Regions from separate parts of the Chryseobacterium sp. StRB126 genome, predicted to be linked through region 4. Evidence: riboswitches for the same ligand, from Rfam matches in the RefSeq annotation. Region 4 holds a riboswitch; each other region holds the start of a gene.
The links. Region 4 has a riboswitch for cobalamin ahead of metE (5-methyltetrahydropteroyltriglutamate--homocysteine S-methyltransferase). Riboswitches for the same ligand answer to the same signal wherever they lie in the genome.

Region 1: it holds a riboswitch for cobalamin, as region 4 does, so the genes downstream of both, CHSO_RS19235 (acyl-CoA thioesterase) here and metE (5-methyltetrahydropteroyltriglutamate--homocysteine S-methyltransferase) in region 4, are expected to answer to the same signal.
Region 2: it holds a riboswitch for cobalamin, as region 4 does, so the genes downstream of both, CHSO_RS08005 (T9SS type A sorting domain-containing protein) here and metE (5-methyltetrahydropteroyltriglutamate--homocysteine S-methyltransferase) in region 4, are expected to answer to the same signal.
Region 3: it holds a riboswitch for cobalamin, as region 4 does, so the genes downstream of both, CHSO_RS00740 (TonB-dependent receptor plug domain-containing protein) here and metE (5-methyltetrahydropteroyltriglutamate--homocysteine S-methyltransferase) in region 4, are expected to answer to the same signal.

The regions. Positions count from the first base shown of each region.
Region 1 is NZ_AP014624.1:4,275,099-4,280,170, reverse strand. Features, by position in the region: gene CHSO_RS19250 (IS982 family transposase) at 1-601, opposite strand, end outside; gene CHSO_RS19245 (XAC2610-related protein) at 947-1,639, shown strand; gene CHSO_RS19240 (HD domain-containing protein) at 1,647-2,237, shown strand; gene CHSO_RS19235 (acyl-CoA thioesterase) at 2,287-2,670, opposite strand; cobalamin riboswitch at 2,786-2,967, opposite strand; gene CHSO_RS19230 (hypothetical protein) at 3,000-3,797, opposite strand; gene CHSO_RS19225 (hypothetical protein) at 3,856-4,875, opposite strand; gene CHSO_RS19220 (hypothetical protein) at 4,993-5,072, opposite strand, start outside.
Region 2 is NZ_AP014624.1:1,762,829-1,767,900, reverse strand. Features, by position in the region: gene tpiA (triose-phosphate isomerase) at 1-151, shown strand, start outside; gene CHSO_RS08010 (esterase-like activity of phytase family protein) at 349-1,617, opposite strand; cobalamin riboswitch at 1,854-2,048, shown strand; gene CHSO_RS08005 (T9SS type A sorting domain-containing protein) at 2,114-3,229, shown strand; gene clpP (ATP-dependent Clp endopeptidase proteolytic subunit ClpP) at 3,425-4,108, opposite strand; gene dnaG (DNA primase) at 4,220-5,072, opposite strand, start outside.
Region 3 is NZ_AP014624.1:148,535-153,606, reverse strand. Features, by position in the region: gene CHSO_RS00755 (TonB-dependent receptor plug domain-containing protein) at 1-473, shown strand, start outside; gene CHSO_RS00750 (MbnP family protein) at 515-1,381, shown strand; gene CHSO_RS00745 (cytochrome-c peroxidase) at 1,398-2,441, shown strand; cobalamin riboswitch at 2,536-2,723, shown strand; gene CHSO_RS00740 (TonB-dependent receptor plug domain-containing protein) at 2,782-4,878, shown strand; gene CHSO_RS00735 (YncE family protein) at 4,875-5,072, shown strand, end outside.
Region 4 is NZ_AP014624.1:3,046,010-3,051,081, forward strand. Features, by position in the region: gene CHSO_RS13770 (XRE family transcriptional regulator) at 1-464, opposite strand, end outside; gene CHSO_RS25965 (bacteriocin-like protein) at 901-1,185, shown strand; gene CHSO_RS13780 (Lrp/AsnC family transcriptional regulator) at 1,406-1,867, opposite strand; cobalamin riboswitch at 2,057-2,243, shown strand; gene metE (5-methyltetrahydropteroyltriglutamate--homocysteine S-methyltransferase) at 2,417-4,720, shown strand; gene CHSO_RS13790 (anti-sigma factor domain-containing protein) at 4,820-5,072, opposite strand, start outside.

The DNA of each region.
Region 1 (5,072 bases), 1.2 Mb from region 4:
TATCGGCAAACAACTTCCCAAACAATTGCTTGGTCATTTTCTTAATATGTTTCGGATTTCGGTCATCCACATTTCCTTTTGTCAAATAAAAGGATAAAAGTTCTCCTTTTTCATTGCATACCAAATGTAGTTTGAAGCCGTAAAACCAGCCCATTGAGGACTTTCCGCGTTCTGCGAAACCTTTGAAAACTTTATGATTATGTATCCTTTGGTTTCTACAGACTTTCAAAGTTGTACTGTCCATAAAGCTGATTCCTGTGCATTTTCCAAGACATTTTTCTTTCAAAAACAAGACAAAAACAACAAAACATCTTTGTTGGAGCTCGATAAACCTGTTGTAGGAAAGCCTATTTGGAAATAAATCTTTCCAATATCCACAAACTACTTCCTGATAGTAATGTTTAAATGTTTTGTGAGCTCCCAAATGAAAGCCTATCATGATTGTGATAATTTCAGAATCAAACATTTTTGAAGTTCTGTTTCTTCTTTTCTTGCTGTCTCCTAATGCTTCTAGCTTTAATTTTTTAATTTGCGCATCAAACTCTTTACAAAAATCATCAATTTGTACAAAAATATTTGTAATTTGGTCTTTCAAATTCATAGCAATAAATCGTTTAAATATTTGAATGTCAGAAACTTAAATATACGAATTATTGCTATTTTTTACAAAGTTTATCTCAATTATTATCCCGAACTCAGGTTAAGTAATATTGTATAGGATTTTATGCCTTAAGATTATTGTGTTATTTGTGAAAGGTATAGGTGTAATAGTGTTTAAATCAAAAATAGATGGCCATGACTTCAGTTTCTATCTTTCATCAAACATCATTTATCGATCATCATTTATTATTTCTCTAATACATTTAAGTTTTGAAATCGGAACTATGATTCGTATTTTTGTTTGAAAGTTTTTATAAAAACATTTGAATCCAATATGACTATGAACATGAATATTTCGAATTATTACAGGAGTTTATCCGCATTTATCCTATTAGGCCCATTGTGTTTTGGGCAATATCAGTTTGAGGTTAAAGATGCCTCAAAAAACTATGATGCCATCATTCATATAGACAATTGTTTCAGTGACCAGTGTATGGATAAAGGGACCGTTGAATTATTTAATAACAATAACACCAAAGTGCAGACTTTCACATCCGATAATTTGGTACTGCATCTTGGAGAAGGGCAGAGGCTGGAGCGTGGGAAAGTGATCCCATTAAAGAAAGAACAAAGTCCATTGATTTTTGGTGACTTTAATTTTGACGGAACGGAAGACCTTGCCATAAGAAATGGTAATATGGGAAATTACAGTTCAGCATCTTATGATGTGTATGTATTTAATAGTACCAGAATGGCTTTTGTAAAAAGTAAAGAACTTACCGACCTGGGATCAAATTATTTTGATTTCTTTGAAACAGATCCGGTTCGTAAACGTATCATTACTTTTGGAAAGGATGGGTGCTGCCGATTTTTCACCACAGAATTTGAAGTAATTCCTCAAAAAGGACTTGATAAGGTGCTTGAAAAAGAAGAGGACAGCAGCGAAGATGGTTATGTGAAAGTTATTATAAAAGAAAAGAAAAACAATAAATGGACTACCAGAACCAAGGTATATCCATCAGATCAATACAATAGATAAAAGTAAGATGAAGATTCAAAAAGAGATTGATTTTATCCTGGCAGTAGATGCCCTGAAAAATGTACAGCGAAGAAATTATAATGCAGATGATTCCAGAAGAGAGAATACAGCAGAGCACTCGTGGCAGATCATTATTTTAGCACAAATCCTTTATCCTTATGCGAAAAATAGAACGGATATAGATTTGTTGAGAGTGATTAGAATGCTTTCCATTCATGACCTTGTGGAGATTGAAGCAGGAGATACTTTCCTTTTCGATGAAGCCGCTATGGTAGGGAAGTTTGAAAGAGAAAAGATTTCTGCACAGAAGATCTTCGGAATTCTGGATGAACCTTTACGTTCGGAATTCTTTAACCTATGGCTTGAATTTGAAGAAGAAGCTACTCCGGATGCAATTTTTGCTTGTTCCATCGATAGAATTATGCCATTCATTCTGAATTCCCATACTTCAGGAAAAAGCTGGACGGAAGCTGGAGTTACCGAAAAGCAAATCAGAAATATGCTTGAAAATGCTATTAACAGAGCATCAGATGAAATGGGAGAGGCTTTTGAACTGCTGCTGAACAGAAGTCTGGAAACAGAAAAAGTTTTAAAGTAAAAAGGATATAAAGTTTCGGGCGGCCAAAGGCCGCCCGAAACTTTTGTATTTATAGTATCTGGATTGGTTTCTTGAATTCATCAATCGCTACAAAAGTAAAATCACCTACAATTGCTTTTTCTCTTTCGTAAGAGTACATTTGTTCTGTGTAGATTTCAACGTTTACCTTCATACTGGTTTTTCCAACGTATGAAACTTTTCCGATAAGCTCTACGATTGTTCCTGCAGGAATTGGCTTTTTAAAATCGATTTTGTCACTGCTTACTGTTACCACTCTTTTTCTTGCGAAACGGGTTGCTGCAATAAAGGCTACTTCATCCATCAGCTGCATGGCAGTACCTCCGAAAAGGGTATCGTAATGATTGGTTGTGTTAGGGAAAACCGCTTTGAAGATTCTGGTTTCGGCAGCTTCAATTCTTTCTTCTGTAGTCATATTTCATTATTAATTAAGGCGAAATGAAATCGTATCAAAACAACAGAATAATGACAGGAACTTTGGAAATCCCTGAAACAATCCATCAGATCAATAAAACTTCAAATCGCGAAAGTTTCTTGTTTAAGAAATCGGCAGGTCTCCTGACTTGTAACATCATTTATCTCCTTCCCATGCCTCGCACAGTGGATCTTTTGATAAAGACTTCAGTTACTTACAGTTGCGCGACAGTCCGTGATTTTCACACGGTTCCCTTTTAATCTGCGGTTATGCAGAACCAGTTTCTGTGATGAATAAGCGTAAACTTTTTCGGTGCAAAAATAATGAATTTATTCCGGATTATGATAAATAATCTGGCTGATTACTCTTCCCTTCTTGATGGTCCAAAGAGTAGTATATCTGTATTCTCCTGTGCCATTAGTCATATAAAGGAAGATATTGTCATTGTCTAAAGAAGTTACTCCTACGTTATTAAAGTCCATGGTAGGCTGGAACATATTTTTAATAGCTTCTCTTACAAAAACAGAACCTCTTCCAGGCTGTTGAAGCCTGATCGACTTGATCTCAGTCATTCCTTCAGGAAGATCATTTCCAATTCCCCATGGCTTTACTTTATCAATGGTAAGAAGTTTTCCTTCTGCGTCTTTTTCCTTCTTGCGGTAACCGGCATTGGATGGATACACATCAATAACAACCTTGCTTCTTTGGGCGGTAGGAATCTTAGGATCGGAATTATCTGTGAAGATGAGTGATCTTCCGTTTTTAGATTTAGAAGGAGTATAGGCTGGAAGCTGATCCACAAAGGCGATACGTTCTTTATTTACCATTCCCTCTTTGTCAAGCGTTTCATAGCGTACAAACGGTTTGTCTTCGTCTTGTTTTTCAGGATATTTAATCCAGATCCATTCCGTTTCTCCCGGAGCAGGTTTTACATAAACAAAAACATCCCCTTTACGCATACGGATCTTGTCTACAATTTTTCTGTAGTTATCCTTATGTACGCGTACATTGGCATATCCTTCTTCAGCTTTTACAACCCCAAAAGGAACTTTGTTCTGACCTTTAACGAAGGCTAAAGAAAAAATACTGAATGCAGATAGATAAAACGCTTTGTTTACTGAAATCATCTTAATAAATTTTAGATTTCCAAATATATAAATTAAATGCTTTTCAGCAGTATACAGACTATTTTTTAATTTGATTAATATCCATTGTATAAATTTCGTTCGCGAGAATTTTGTCGAAAACAAACTGAGGTTGAGTATAAATATCAACTTTATCAATTGTTTGTACAGAAAACTGACCTGTTCCAATCATTTTCTCGGTTTGCTTTTTCTTGCTTTCATCAGACATCATAAAGAAGAGTGATTTAAGTCTTTTTCCTTCATTACGCTTGTAGTAAAGGTTTTCTTCGCGTTCAAAATTTTTATCTTCAGAATATTTCGCATTGTCGATGAGGCTTTTTCTATCTTTCCCTCTCATATCGTCTATTAATAAAAGGTCTTTATGTTTATTTACAAAAGCTCTTGGAAACAGAAAGCTTAATACCGGGCTTGAAATCAGTTTACTGAATGCCATACTTCCTATGAATCTGGGCTCAGTTTCAGGATAGAACATAAATGCTTTTACAACGGATAAACTCATCCAGTTAAAAGCTTTTGCTCCCAATAAACCTGAACATCCGTTTGTTACAATACGTACTTCTTCAATATGCTGCCTTTCCTGCTTCAAAATCTCACTGGGAATGATAGAAGTTACGTAATCTGCCTTTTCTCCAAACTCCTCTTTTTCCATTGGAAAAATTTCATTGCCATTGCTTTCTCTTTTGGGAAGATGGGTTCCGCCAAATCCAATTCGGTCTACAGCTATAACATGAAATATTGTATTGATATCCTTATTCTTGAAATAATCTAAAAAATAACCGGAATTTTTTCCACTGTCATGAACTAAGAAAAGATAAGGCTTTTTACGTCCGGTTTCCGGATTGGGAGCTACATTTTCATTCCCTCGATTCGTAAGATAGCGAATGCTGTATCCTCTTAAATTAATAGAATCATAAACAGGGGCTTTCAGATTTTCTTTTTTGAAAATGTTGTTGATGTCTTCCTGTGAATAATCCGGATATGAAAAATGGTACTTGGTCCATATAAAAGCAATCCAGATTAAAATGAAGGCAAGAATTCCTAATGTAATTTTTTTCAACATTTTCTTTGAAAGATACAAAAAGCTATAGACTTGAAGGATTTTACAATAGATGTAATTCTAAATAAAAAAGAGTGTCTGAACCCAACACTCTTTCTTTATCTGTAAATATTTTTTCTTTTAAGATTCTGTATCTTGATTTGGAGAACCATAAATAGCTTCTCGATCATTTTTAAGGTAATAAGAAAACACTCCAAAGA
Region 2 (5,072 bases), 1.3 Mb from region 4:
AGCTGATGAGGTTTCTATCCTTTACGGAGGTTCTGTGAAGCCGGATAATGCGAAAGAAATTTTCTCTCAGCCGGATATTGACGGTGGTCTGATTGGAGGTGCCGCTTTGAAATTAGAGGATTTCTCTAAGATTATTGAGGGTTTCAATTAATTGATAAGAACAATATATAGAAAATAGAGCCCTTGGAGTAATCTTCAAGGGCTTTTATTATACGTTTTGGCTAAAGCCAATGGAAATTTATTTTTATCTTTTAAACGGGCTGAAGCCCGTTTCTATTGAATTATTCAATCTAGATACAATAAAAAACGGCGGAATAAATCCCGCCGTTTTCCGTTAAAAAAATCTAATTATTGAATATCGACTATATACATAGTTCCTTTGTCAACCTTCCCTGTTTTAGGAAGGATTTTAGCTTTAGCATTTCCGGCTCCGTCATCTACCACTCCAAAATCATCATCATTAAAAACAGCCAGTTTATTATTTCCTAAATAAACAATTCCCTCAAACTTATCATGTTCATAGCCCAGCTTTGCAACCAGATCTACGGCTAATTTTTTAGAAACAGGTTTAATTCCTGCTGTGGTAAGCTCGTCCCAGGTACACTGTTCCAGAGCTTTGCCGTTTATTTTCATTCCATCTACGGCTGCAAGGTCGGTTCCATTTACGTCTGTTGCTTCGCTTAGGTTGATTCTGTATACTTTTTTAATTCCACCCTGCGTTCCGAAATTACCGTCTCTTTCAATCACAAGGAATTCATTACTCCCTAATGCTGTAATGTCACAAACTGAATCAGAAGCGCCACCATCTTGTTTATACAGATATTGTTTCGTTTGTCCGGTATTAATATCAAAAGTTACAATTCTCGTTAAAGTTGCATTGGTTGCCAAAGCTTTTGATGGAACAAACATCATTGACTGCATTGTTCCTACCAATGTTTTTCCATCTGGAGTCATACAAAGTCCTTCCATTCCTCTGTTGGCTCTTCTTTTCGCTAAAACAGCTGGTAATTTTCTTGTTCCTGTGTTCACACCCATTGGGCTTATTCTTTCCATCTCTACTCCATCGGCATTGTAGTGAACGATGTGTGGACCATATTCATCAGAAACCCAGAATGTACCATCTGGTGCTGCTACAATACTTTCACTGTCTAACCCATATTTATCCGTACCCAGCTCATTTCCTGCTGCATCATAGGCTATTTCGCCTGTACTTCCCATTCCTGCTGGGTTTGGAAGCCCTGTAATAGGCTGTCCGGATGGATTTTTAAGCTTAATATATTTAATAACTTCCACTTTTCCTTCAGCATTAATTTTAAAATGCATAATGGTTGGAGTAAAATTAGGTGTTAAAAATTTCTTTCCGCTTTTAAAATCAGTATTTGGGCCACGGTCTGTAATAACATAAAATTCTCCTTTTCTTGTAGGATGAGCTGCCGCTCCGGAGCCGAATCCACCATTAATTACATCTACTCCGTTCACTGTTGCCAGTGTTGTAAAAGGAAACTCCTGAGGAAGTTTAGAGTAATTAATATCCTGATTATTTATATTGTTGTCATCGTCTTTGCTGCATGACCATAGTGTAGACATCACCAAAGCAGATAATAATAACTTTTTCATATTAACTTTTATGGCGCGAAAGTATAAATTGATTGTAAACTGATCTTGAATGCAATAATAATTCTATTTTAACAATAGAACCTTGAGATGAATTCAATATAAACAACAAAACACCTTAATTACCCGGAAAAATCAAAAACAAAACACCAATTCATTATCAATCAATAAAATCCATCATTAAAAACACTGGAAACAGATCTATAATTCACAAAACAGATATCAAAATTTATATGATATATTTGCACCGTTTTTAAGGTTGAACACTGTTCACAATAGGGAATCAAGTGAGAATATCATTCAAATCTTGAGCTGTACCCGCAACTGTAAGCTGTTTTTACCTATAGCTATTAAAATGTACCACTGGATCAACATCCGGGAAGGTTGGCTATAGGATGCGAGCCAGGAGACCTGCCTTGAACACAATTTAGATTTCAGAATTAAAGATAATTCTGTTAATACATAAGTTTCGGGAATAAAACTTTAATTTAATTATATCATGAGAAAAATCTATTTTTTTTTCTTACTGCTTTGTACGCAGTTTTTCTTTGCCCAATTCACAGAAAACGACATCAAGTTTTGGGTAGGAACCGGTTCTAAAAAGGCTTATTTCATTGCCGATTTCAATGACAACAATACGCCTACATCTTATGTTTGGGGCTATCGTTTTGATGGTGATAATTTAATGGCCGAAGACATGATTAACGCTATTGCGGCTGCAGAACCTAAAATAGAGGCTGACATTCCTTCAGGATTTCTGTACAGTTTCAAGTACAATCACCATACTCCAAGTACAGATGATTACTGGATTACCTGGACCGGGTCAAATTCCGGAAATATGTCCAATCAAAATAATGGTGTAGGATATACGGCTTTAACAGACGGGCTATGGTTTGGTATTACTTATGGTCTTGACTTCATTGATATTCCACCATCAACTCCAGTGCCAGCCTACAGCTCTCAATGGTATACCTCATCTCAAATTACCCATTGGATTGGAACAGGAACCAATAAAAGTCTTGTTGTTCTTGATTTTGGAACCCATAATTCTAATGGCAATGCCAACTCTTTTGTTTTTGGAATTCAGTACAATGGTACTCTGACAGCAGTGCAGGCCCTAGAGCTTATCCAAGCTCAGGCTCCTTATTTCAATTTTATTTCCAGCAATAATCAGATTTCCAATTTGTCATTAAATACCTTTACTGGAAACAACTCCGGAACAGAAAGCTGGAAATTATACACCGGAAAAGATCTTTCCAGCTGGCAGAACAAGGCTGATCTGAGCCAAGTCCAATTGAGTAACAATACATGGTTTGGATTAAGCTTTGGAGACAGAAGACCTTTCACACCTACTGAAGCAAGTAATGCTACATTGTCTGTTGCCTCAATAAATAAGAAAGCATCATTCAATATTTATCCTAATCCAACGAGTGATTTTATTCAGGTTAAAACATCTGAAAATATCAAAGAAATTAATATTTACTCATCTTTAGGACAAAAAGTACTGACTTCCCAGACAGCTAAGATTAATGTTAAACCTTTAAATACTGGGGTGTATTGGGTAGAGATTAAGACGAAGAATGGGGCTACTGTTCATAAGGTTGTGAAGAAGTAGAAATAACCACCCAGTCAAAAAATTCTTTGAATTTTTGACACTCGTCCAGAGGAGGGGAATATCGCGTCTTCAATTGTGATATTCTTCATTATATTTATTTCGGCATGAATCTTCTAAATAAAATTCGGCATTCGTGGCTAAAACAAAAAACGCATCCCAATTGGATGCGTTTCTCAGTATGATTATACAAATCAATTATTTTTTCTCTGCTCTCTGAAGAACCTCATCTACCATTCCGAAGCTTTTAGCTTCTTCAGAAGTCATCCAGTAATCTCTGTCGGAAGATTTCTCTACCCACTCGTAAGTCTGTCCTGAATGGTGAGCGATAATGTCATAAAGTTCCTGCTTCAATTTCAACATCTCTCTTAAGTTGATCTCCATATCAGAAGCTACTCCCTGAGCACCTCCAGAAGGCTGGTGAATCATTACTCTTGAATGTTTAAGCGCAGAACGCTTTCCTTTTTCTCCTGCAACTAATAATACAGCTCCCATTGAAGCAGCCATACCAGTACAGATTGTAGCTACATCCGGTTTAATGATCTGCATGGTGTCATAAATACCTAATCCTGCGTATACACTTCCACCAGGAGAGTTGATATAGATTTGAATATCTTTAGACGGATCTGCACTTTCTAAGAATAAAAGCTGAGCTGTAACGATGTTTGCTACCTGATCATCGATTCCTGTTCCCAAAAAGATAATTCTGTCCATCATTAAACGGGAGAAAACGTCCATCTGAGCAACGTTTAATCTTCTTTCTTCCATGATGTACGGAGTTAAGTTCGTTGGGCCATACATTCCCATATACTGATCGGTAACCAAACCGTTGTTTCCTAAATGTTTTACAGAGAAATCTCTGAATTCTTTTTTAATGTCCATATTTATATTATGTATTATTTTAAAATATTTTCAACGTTTAAATTACAATATTTATTCCTAAAATTTTATAGGACTTTTTGTCACAGAATCCGAAATCCTTTTGTCTTTAAACTATCTTTTCCTATCTATATAAATTCCCTTGATCGGAGAATACTCAATGATATTACTTAATCTGATAGAAGCCTGTTTCAATAAGGTGATTTTTTTAATCAGCTCATAATATTTTACTTCATCAGTACTGCTGTATTGATCCAACTCTCTAGCTGTTTCTGTGATCAGATAATCAATATACCTATATTTATGCAACAAAACATCACCTTGAATCTGATCTGCAACCTTATCACCGTAATTAGGCGGATAAATATTTCTGGAAGCCCAGTTTTCAAGATCATCCAAAGGAATCAGTGCGTCAACAACCTTTGTGGTAATTTCTTCGTCCATAAAAGATACAAAAAAGTTTCCACTTCTCAATTCATCTTTCTGAATTCCCTCTTTCACTTGATTGATAATGATCTCATTTCCTTTGACTAAAAATGCATACTGCTCTTCTTCAAAATGATGCAGAATTTCCTCAATGACTGTGATCTGATATTCTTCATTATTTTCATTTCTCCTTTTCAGGACAATATCTCCAAACGCCAACATATGTTCAATAAGCTTGTTCTCCATAAACAATACTTCAAACAGGAAAGGGTCTTCTTTTTCTTTATCCGGAGGAACAATCTCTAATTTTGGAGCTGCTGCCTTTTCTTTCTGTTGCTGCTGAACATGATGCGTCTGATTCTGCGTAATTTGTTTCTGAACATCCAGCTCATTGAAAAGACTCTGCTCAGAAAGTCCGAATTTATTGGAAACCTCTTTCAGATAGACCTCTCTTTTCAGCGCATTCTGTACAAAGGAAACCGATTTTACAATATCACGGATGGCCTCCGCTTTTTTAATAGGATCATTTCCTACATCTCTC
Region 3 (5,072 bases), 2.6 Mb from region 4:
GCCCTATGAATTATCAATCGGTAGGAGTGAAGGCGTATACTTCACTGGATCATGCAACACTTTTTAATATGGCCCTGAATGCCGGTTATAATATTTTACCGGAACTCCATTGGAAAGGAACTTTAACCTATGCCCGTGGAAGAGATGATAAAGGAAAGAATCTACCCTTCATTCGACCTTTAAGCTATCTGACATCCTTACATTTTACCCATCATAATTTGGGAGTTCAGACTTCTGTGAATGGAGATTTCATCCAACATAATTACAGCCCGGAATATGGAGAAGATCAAACCCCGGCTTATGCTGTCTGGAATTTCTCAGTGAACTATACTTTCAATATCCAAAAATTGAAAACCGTTTTTCAGGTAGGTGCAGAAAACCTGTTGAATAAATATTACAGCACCTATGCAGATTGGGGAAACATCCCAAGAATGGGGCGCAATATCTACACCTCTTTAAAATTTAATTTTTAAGGATAACAACTTTAACTAAAACAACCACTAAAATTTTTACAATGCAAAACTTAAAAAAATATTTACTATTATCAGCTTTTTCACTGGGTATAATTTCCTGCCAGAATAGTGATGATAATCCTGTAGCGAATAATGTAACCCTTGAATTTAACAATACGTTTAAGAATACAACCATTATTCTTGGAGGATCTACGTCTGCTATGGCAACCACAAATACTTCTGCAGAAGGACAGGTTCATCACTTTTCAGAATTGAAATATGTAATCAGTAACATTCGTCTGATAAAGGCAGATGGCAATGAAGTTCCTTATAAAATTAATGATCTGGATCAGGGCGCTACAGTAATAGATCAATCAAAACCGGAGACTCTTCGTTATATTTTAAGTAATATCCCAGCAGGAGAGTATAAAAGGATCAAGTTTGGATTAGGTGTAAAAAGAGATCTGAACGTGCTGGATCAGGTGAGATTTCCCAAGTTCTATGCAACCGCAGGAGCCAATGATACACAAATGATGTGGGAATGGGGAGCCGGTTATCGTTTTACAAAAATTGAAGGTTTCTATGGGACGGATAACAAACAGATGTCTATCCATACAGGAAGTACTATAAAAGGATCTGAAGGAAATTTTACTCAGGGAGTAGATGCCTACAGGGAGGTTACCTTAGACTTGCCTAAAAATGCAATAGTAGATAACAAAGCACCTAAAATTACTGTTAAAGCAGACTTTGATAAATTATTGACAGGTAAAATCAACACCATTGTATTGGTTACCGGAACAGGATCAGATGGTAATGCCACTCCGAATATCCATACAGCCAATCAAATGATAAAGTTTGTGGATAACTTAGGTGGAAATGGTTCCAGTGATATTTCCGGAATGTTTTCTGTAAGCAGTGTTGAAAACTAGATTTATCCCAGCTGCAATGGAAAAAGGAATAAGTATTTTAGCGATTTTTATACTGTTAATCTCTTGTAATAACGATCATTATGAGCCGGTTCCGCTTGATAATCCGCAATTATCACTCAATATTCCTTTGGGGTTTCCGGAGCTCAATACTTCGGTGAATTCCAATAGACCTACAAAATATGGGGTGGAGCTGGGAGAGAAGCTATTTCATGAAAAAAGACTGAGTGCAGATAATACCATTTCCTGCTCCAGCTGTCACATTCAGGGAAATGCTTTTGCGGATAACAATGTTCAGGCGATAGGTATTCAGAATAGAGTAGGGCTGCGGAATGTACCGACTATTCAGAACATGATGTTTATGAAGTTTTATAATTGGGACGGGAATATTCTTCAATTGGAAAACCAATCGCTGGTTCCTATTATCACTCATGAAGAAATGGGTTCTTCTATTTTGGAAGTCATTGGTAAAATAAAGGATGATCTTCTATATAAAGATTTATTCAGAAAAGCCTTTGGAGATGAAACCGTTACTCCGGAAAGAATTTATAAAAGTATTGCACAGTATGAATACACGCTAATTTCCGCTAATAGCAAGTATGATAAAGTAAAACGAAATGAAGGGGAAACTTTTACAGATAACGAAGCTCAGGGGTACCGGACTTTTCAACAAAAATGTGTAAGCTGCCATAGCACAGAGCTTTTTACCGATCAGAGCTTCAGAAATATTGGATTTCCACTAAATACCAATACCAATGAGGCAGGACGTGGGAGAGTAACAGGTCTTCCGCAAGATTATATGAGCTTTAGGGTTCCTTCATTAAGAAATGTAGAATATACGGCTCCTTATGGAAGTTTCGGGCAGTTTCCAACTTTAAAAGCCGTTCTTGATTATTTTGATAAAGGGGTTCTGGATGCTGATAATCTTGATCCTATCTTTAAAAACAATGGAAACACAATTCCTCTCACAGAACAGGAAAAGACTAATCTTATCTTGTTTATGAAAACTTTGAGCGACCGTGAATTTGTGAAAGATAAGCAAAGAAACTCCAATAGAAATTGATTGTTTAAATCCCGTTACAAGCTAACGGGATTTTTCATGTTTATGCATTGATAATCATTTTATTCTGCATCACATTGTATCTGGCAGGATTTTTATATCTTTGCCGAAATTTGGTGAGCCGTAACAGGCTCTTAAAAGGGAATCCGGTGAAAATCCGGAACAGACCCGCTGCTGTAAGCTCCACGCCAAAGTTTTTGAAGAATATATCCACTGTTTTTACGAATGGGAAGGATTTCAAAAATGGAGTAAGTCAGAAGACCTGCCAGAATAAATAAACGTTTGACGCTTTCGTGGAATAAAGCTTAGGACTACAATGATGCTGTGCAGTAAATGCTGTGCTTTGTCATTGCTTTTCTTATATCCATTAGCGTCATCATTATCCCTGAATGAGCTAATGGTGGCAAAACTGACTACATCTCAACTTCATAAAATTGTTTTCACAATAAGTGTGTTAACATCACAATTCTTGTTTTCTCAAACCAAGAAAAAAGATACTATTAAAGAAGAAGCTATAAAGGCGGTCAATATTTACAAAAAGAACTTTAAGGAGATCTTACCGGCCCAGACTTTACAGGGCGAAGAGCTCGAAAGGCTGAACAGCCACTCTGTTGCCGATGCGTTGAGGTACTTTTCAGGAATTCAGATCAAAGATTATGGTGGAATGGGTGGTTTGAAGACCGTCAATATCCGAAGTATGGGCAGCCAGCATGTAGGAGTATTCTATGATGGTATTCAATTAGGTAATGCCCAAAACGGATTGGTAGACCTGGGAAGATATTCTCTGGATGATCTGGAAGAAATTTCATTGTACAACGGGCAGAAAAGTGAGATTTTCCAACCCGCAAAAGACTTCGGGTCATCAGGATCAATTTATTTACAACCCAAAACACCAGTATTTACAGGAAATAGAAAAACCAATCTTACCATAAGAGCCAAAAGTGCCTCCATTGATTTATTTAATCCTTCTTTTCGGTTAGAGCAGAAGATATCAAAACGGATAGCAGCAAGCTTTAGTGCAGAATTTCTCCAGAGCGATGGTCTTTACAAATTTCGTTATGGCAGGAAGTTTCCCAATGGTACAACAGCTTCTGATACCATTTCTAAAAGATATGATTCAGATATTAAAGCAAAACGCTTTGAAACATCTGTGAATGGAACTTTGAATAACGGAAACTGGAATATTCGAGGTTATGGTTATATTTCAAACCGTGGGATTCCTGCCCCTATTGTGAAAAATCGCTTTAAGGCCAGAGGAGCAAGAATGTTGGATGAAAATTATTTTGTACAGGCCAATTTCAGGAAAAAGCTGTTTCCTAAGTTTGAAACACAGCTGAAGGCAAAATTTGCCTATGATTACACTTATTTCAATGATACGGTACGATCTCAATCCGGGATGCCTGCGAAAAATACTTATATTCAAAGGGAGGTTTATGTTTCCTCTTCCAATTTATATTCAATTACCCCTAATTGGGATGTCAGTTTAAACGGAGATTTCCAGTACAATAACCTTGATGCTGATTTGTATAATTTTTCTTATCCTACCCGTTATACAAGCCTGGTTGCATTGGCCACAACCTATCAGTGGAACAGATTTAAATTCTTGGGAAGCTTGTTAGGTACATTTACTTCAGAAAAGGTCAAAATGAATATCAAACCTGATGACAGAAGAGAATGGACTCCTGCTTTCTTCATGAGCTATCAGCCTGCTTCTATACCGGAACTTACCCTTAGAGCTTTCTATAAAAATATCTTCAGGCTCCCAACATTTAACGATTTGTATTATACCAGCGTTGGAAATACTTTTCTGAAACCGGAATTTACCCATCAGTATGATCTTGGTTTTACCTATCAGAAAAAGTATGACAAGTCTTTATTCAAAGGGCTGTATGTAAAGGTTGATGGGTATTATAACAGGGTAACAGATAAGATCGTGGCCATCCCTACCACCAATATGTTTCGTTGGATGATGCTCAATCTGGGAAAGGTTGAAATTATAGGAGCAGACGTAAATGTTCAGACGGAATTAATGCTTGGGAAGGTGAAACTTAGGCCATTATTAGCTTATACTTATCAGAGTGCCCAGGATAAAACAATCACTAAAGGGGTTAAGGAAACCTATTTCGGGGAGCAGATTCCGTATACACCAAAGCATAGCGGATCTTTTACCCTAATGGCAGATTATAAAGACTGGAGTTTTAATTATAGTACAATCTATGTTGGGGAAAGATATGACGGACAGCAGGATAATATCCGCTATAACTATATTCAGCCCTGGTATACCCACGATCTTTCTGTTCAGAGAAAACTAAGCCTTGCCGGGCATCCTTTTAAAATAAACCTTGAAATGAACAATGTCTTTAATCAATATTATGACGTTGTCCTGAATTATCCCATGCCGGGAAGAAATTTCAGACTCACTTTAAATTTTACACTATGAAGAAGCTAAATCTGTGTTTTTTATTTTTTGTATTCATTGCCCTTACTTCCTGTCGTACAGATGACACGATCATTCCTATGGAAGTAGTGGAGGGACTTAATCCCGTTGAGAAAACAACCATAAAAGGATTCTATGTATTAAACGAAGGGAACATGGGAAGTAATAAATGTACCCTTGATTTCTTTGATTATACC
Region 4 (5,072 bases):
CCTACAATGTACGAACCGTTTCTAAATGGCGGCATCGAATCTCCATCTGCCGGAAATGCTCTGTATTTTCCATTATTTAAAAAGGGTAGAGCAATACGCTGAAGACTTTCAATATAGCCCACATCGCTGTATCCCTCCAGGTATCCCATAGAAGCCTTCTGAGGAATAATTTCTATGGTATCATTTCCAAGATCATCTACAGCTACAGGAAGAACAATTCTGTTATCCGGAAGTTTAAGCATATCCTCAGTTGAATATTTCTGAAGATCAACAGACAATAACAGGTCTATACTGACATGAAAATACTTGGATATTCTCACAAGAAGCTCAATAGGAGGTTCCGAAATCCCGTTTTCGTATTTAGAATATCTTACTCGGGAAATCGTAAGGTCATCAGCTACATTTTGTTGAGAAAGCTTTCTCTTGGCTCTCAGAGAGCGTATATTATTTGAAAAAATTGACATTGATAGAAGTATGTCCACAAAAATACAAATTTTGCTTACTGTTATCAATAATAGGAACAGCTTTTACCATAAAATTTGGTGAATTTTATCATTTATTAACTAAAGCCAACAAAATGGGTTGAAAAAGCATCTATTTTGTCCTGTTTTACCCTTTGTTTTTACCCTCCCAAACCTCATTTTAACATTTTTTAAATATTAATCATAAAAAAGTTCATTTACATTAAAAATATTAACTCTAACATTTAAAATATGAAATATGTTTTTTAAAATTTAGTAAATCAAATAGATACAAACGAAAATGATATCTGCACCATTATATATTTATATTAACGAAATATTAAATAATAAAATTGTTTAATTATTTTATTCAAAATAATATTGATTTATTATTATTTATCATATATTTGTGATGTATTAATCATATAAAATTTTAATCATGAAAAATTTCAAAAAACTAGACAGAAACGAGCTAAAATCTATTTCAGGAGAAGGATTACTTGATCCTATCGGAGGGTTATTAGGTGGTCTAGGTGGCGTTGTTGGTGGCGTTATCGGAGGAGTAGGTACTATCGTTGGTGGTGTTGTCGGCGGTGTAGGCTCTACAGTAGGTGGTGTTATCGGCGGTGTAGGTACCGTTGTTGGAAACGCTTTATGCCAAACACAATGTGTAGTTAATGGTGTAATCCACATCAAATTATTAGAGTGTGGTTCTACTTGCTAATCAGCAGCTCCATTAAAAGTTAAAAATATACCGCTCTGAAAAGAGCGGTTTTGTTTTTTTGGACATATCCTTTTGCAGTTTAAGCAAATACCTTGTAGAGTTCTTGTCATTGTCATTCTAAATGGAATGAAACAAAGTGGAATGAAAAATCTACTAAAAATGGACAAGATTCAGATTCGGAACACTATTTATTGGTTACACGTTCATAGCTACATTCGCTCTATAAAGTAAGGCCGTGATTATTCTTAACTTCAGCCATTACAAATGTACTGTGTGTACTTCCTATAGAATCTACAGAACCCAGTTTATTGAAAACAAAGTCCTGGTAATGCTTCATATCCCGAACCTGAACCTTTAAGAGAAAATCAAAATCTCCGGAAATGTTGTAGCATTCCGCCACTTCTGGAATTTCCAGAATTTCTTTTACAAAATCATAGCCTACCGAACGATCATGAATCTTTAATTTGATCTGACAAAATACCGTAAATCCACGGTTAAGCTTTTCAGCATCCAAAACGGCAGCATATCTCTTCACAAAACCTTCCTGTTCAAGCCTTTTTACCCGTTCAAAAACAGGAGAAGGGGACAGATTAATCTCCTTTGCAAGCTCTTTAACCGTCAGTTTTGCATTATTCTGAAGCAGTTTCAGCAGTTTTATATCCTTATCATCAAGTTGTTCCACAGAATATTATTCTTTTAAGGTTTAAAATCATTCAAATTTACAGAATTATATCCTGTTAAAATACAAACTAAAAGCAATATTAACCGAATAAAACACTTTTAATTGAATATATATTCTGTTTAAGTAATTTTACACAAAATTAAAATCTATTATTAAACTTAATATTGATAATAGATCAGTTCTTTACCATCTTCATCAAACAGGAAAGGTTTTACTTAACGTAGATTAATAGGGAATCGTGTGAGAATCACGAGCTGTCGCGCAACTGTAAGTAACACACCAAAGGTTTCTGTCCTTGGATATCCACTGCCAAAAGCGGGAAGGATGACGGAAACTGTTACAAGTCAGGAGACCTGCCTTTACTGAATTGACAATGCTTTCGCGGTCTGAAGCTTTTGAGTCATACAGATGATATTGGCAATGCATTTTCCTTTTGGAGAATTGTATTATTTGCCTGTATCATTGACTTCAGAGATTTTCTTACCCTACAAAGCATTCCGAAGCATTTTAAAGAGCTTTAAAATAAAGTGTAATCTAAAATTTGTAAAAATGCAAACTCACATTCTGGGCTATCCGCGTATTGGTAGCAAAAGAGAACTTAAGAAAGCCTGCGAACAGTATTGGTCAGGTAAAATTGTTTTGGAAGAACTTCTTACAGCAGGAAGAACTATCTGCAGCCAGAACTGGAACCTTCAGAAAGAAGCCGGAATAGATCTTATTCCGTGTAATGATTTTTCTTATTACGATCAGGTATTGGATATGAGCCTGGTAATAGGAGCCATTCCTACACGCTATCATGAAGTAGCGCTTAAAAAAAACAATTCTGAACTGGATCTTTATTTTGCGATGGCCAGAGGCTATCAGAAAGACGGATTGGACATTACAGCGATGGAAATGACCAAATGGTTTGATACCAATTACCATTATATTGTTCCGGAATTTTATAACAACCAGCAGTTTAAGCTTACTTCAGATAAAATTTTCAATGAATTTGCTGGTGCTAAACAGGCAGGAATCAATGCAAAACCTGCGATTATCGGTCTGATCTCTTATTTACTGTTAGGGAAGGAAAAAGAAGAAGGATTTGATAAACTGGATCTTGCTCACAATCTACTCTCTGTTTACGTAGAGATATTATCAAAACTTCAGGCTCAAGGTGCTGAATGGATTCAGTTTGACGAACCCTTCCTTGCATTAGATATTACAGAAAAAGCACAAGAAACCTATACTTTTGTGTACGCTGAGCTTAGAAGACTGTTCCCAAAACTGAAATTCATTATAGCCACTTATTTTGAAGGCCTAAAGAACAACTTATCACTTTCAGTTTCGCTTCCAGTCAATGTGTTGCATATTGATTTGGTAAGAAGTCCGGAACAGTTAGAAGACGTTCTTCATGCTATTCCTGAAAACCTGAGCTTATCTCTTGGAGTGGTAGACGGAAGAAACATCTGGAAAAATGATTATGAAAAATCGTTGTCTTTTATTACAAAAGCAGTTGAAAAATTGGGACCTGAGAGGGTTTTCATCGCTCCATCAAGTTCACTTTTGCATTCACCATGTGATGTAGACTTTGAAACCAGTCTCGATCCCGAAATAAAAAACTGGCTGGCTTTCGCTAAACAAAAGGTAAAAGAAGTGGTATCCCTTAAAGAATTGGCATCCGGAACCTCTGAAAGTCCTATTTTACAGGATTTTGAGGATAATAAGAAAGCAATTTCAGACAGAAAAACGTCTCCACTCATCCATAATGAAGAAGTAAAATTAAGAGCAGCATCTGTTACGGAACAAGATTCACAAAGAAAAAATCCGTTCAATATCCGTAAAGAAGAGCAACAAAAGACCTTACAGCTTCCATTATTTCCTACAACCACTATCGGGTCATTTCCACAAACTGCTGAAGTAAGAAGCTGGAGAGCAAAATTCAAAAAAGGAGAATTAACGGCAGAGCAATATGATGCTTTATTAAAAGAGGAAACCCAGAGAACCATTCGCTGGCAGGAAAACATCGGAATTGATGTTCTTGTTCATGGAGAATATGAGCGTAATGATATGGTGGAATATTTCGGAGAACAGCTGAAAGGGTTTATCTTCACTAAAAATGGCTGGGTACAAAGCTATGGAAGCCGTTGTGTAAAACCTCCGATCATTTTTGGAGACGTTTTCCGCCCGGAACCTATGACGATTTACTGGTCTCAATATGCCCAATCTCAAACCAATCAATGGGTAAAAGGAATGTTAACAGGTCCTGTTACTATTCTACAATGGTCATTTGTACGTGACGATCAGCCCCGCTCCGAAACCTGTAAACAAATTGCCTTGGCCATCCGTGATGAAGTTCAGGATCTGGAGAAAGCAGGAATCAGAATTATTCAGATTGATGAACCAGCTATCCGTGAAGGACTTCCATTGCGAAAAACTGATTGGCAGAACTATCTGAAATGGGCTGTTGAAGCGTTTAAAATATCAGCAAGTGGAGTAGAAGACACTACCCAAATCCATACCCACATGTGCTATTCCGAATTTAATGACATCATTAAGAATATTGCCGATATGGATGCTGATGTGATTACAATAGAATGTTCAAGATCGCAAATGGAGCTTTTACACGCTTTTGCAGACTTCAAATATCCTAATGAGATTGGTCCGGGAGTGTATGATATCCATTCACCAAGGGTTCCGTCCAAGGAAGAAATGACAAAATTGCTCATCAAAGCACAACAGGTAATTCCTGCAAAACAGCTTTGGGTAAATCCGGATTGCGGTTTAAAAACCAGGCATTGGGAAGAAACCGAAAAGGCTTTAATTGCTATGGTGGCTGCTGCTAAAGAGGCTTCTGTAGAATTTGCATCTTAACTATTTCCAATTCCATAAAACTTCAAAAGCATCCGATGGGATGCTTTTGTTTTTTCATTATTTAGAGACTGGAAATATTAATAATTTTAATCTATTTCTTTATATTTCCCCCATTACAAACATGTTTTTCATTGTTGGAACAGAACTTCCACCTTCTTTTTCCAAAGTAATCGCAAAAGCCTGTGCTTTTGAAATACTGGCCAATGCAATCTGGCTGTCTTTATCTTCCGAATACATTCCAGCATTTACCGGCTTTCCGTCTTCTATAGCCCACAGCTGATACTGCATTCCTGTAGGAGCCTTAGGCAAATGCTCTGCATTAAGGTAAACTGCTTTTGTTTTTTTGTCCCAG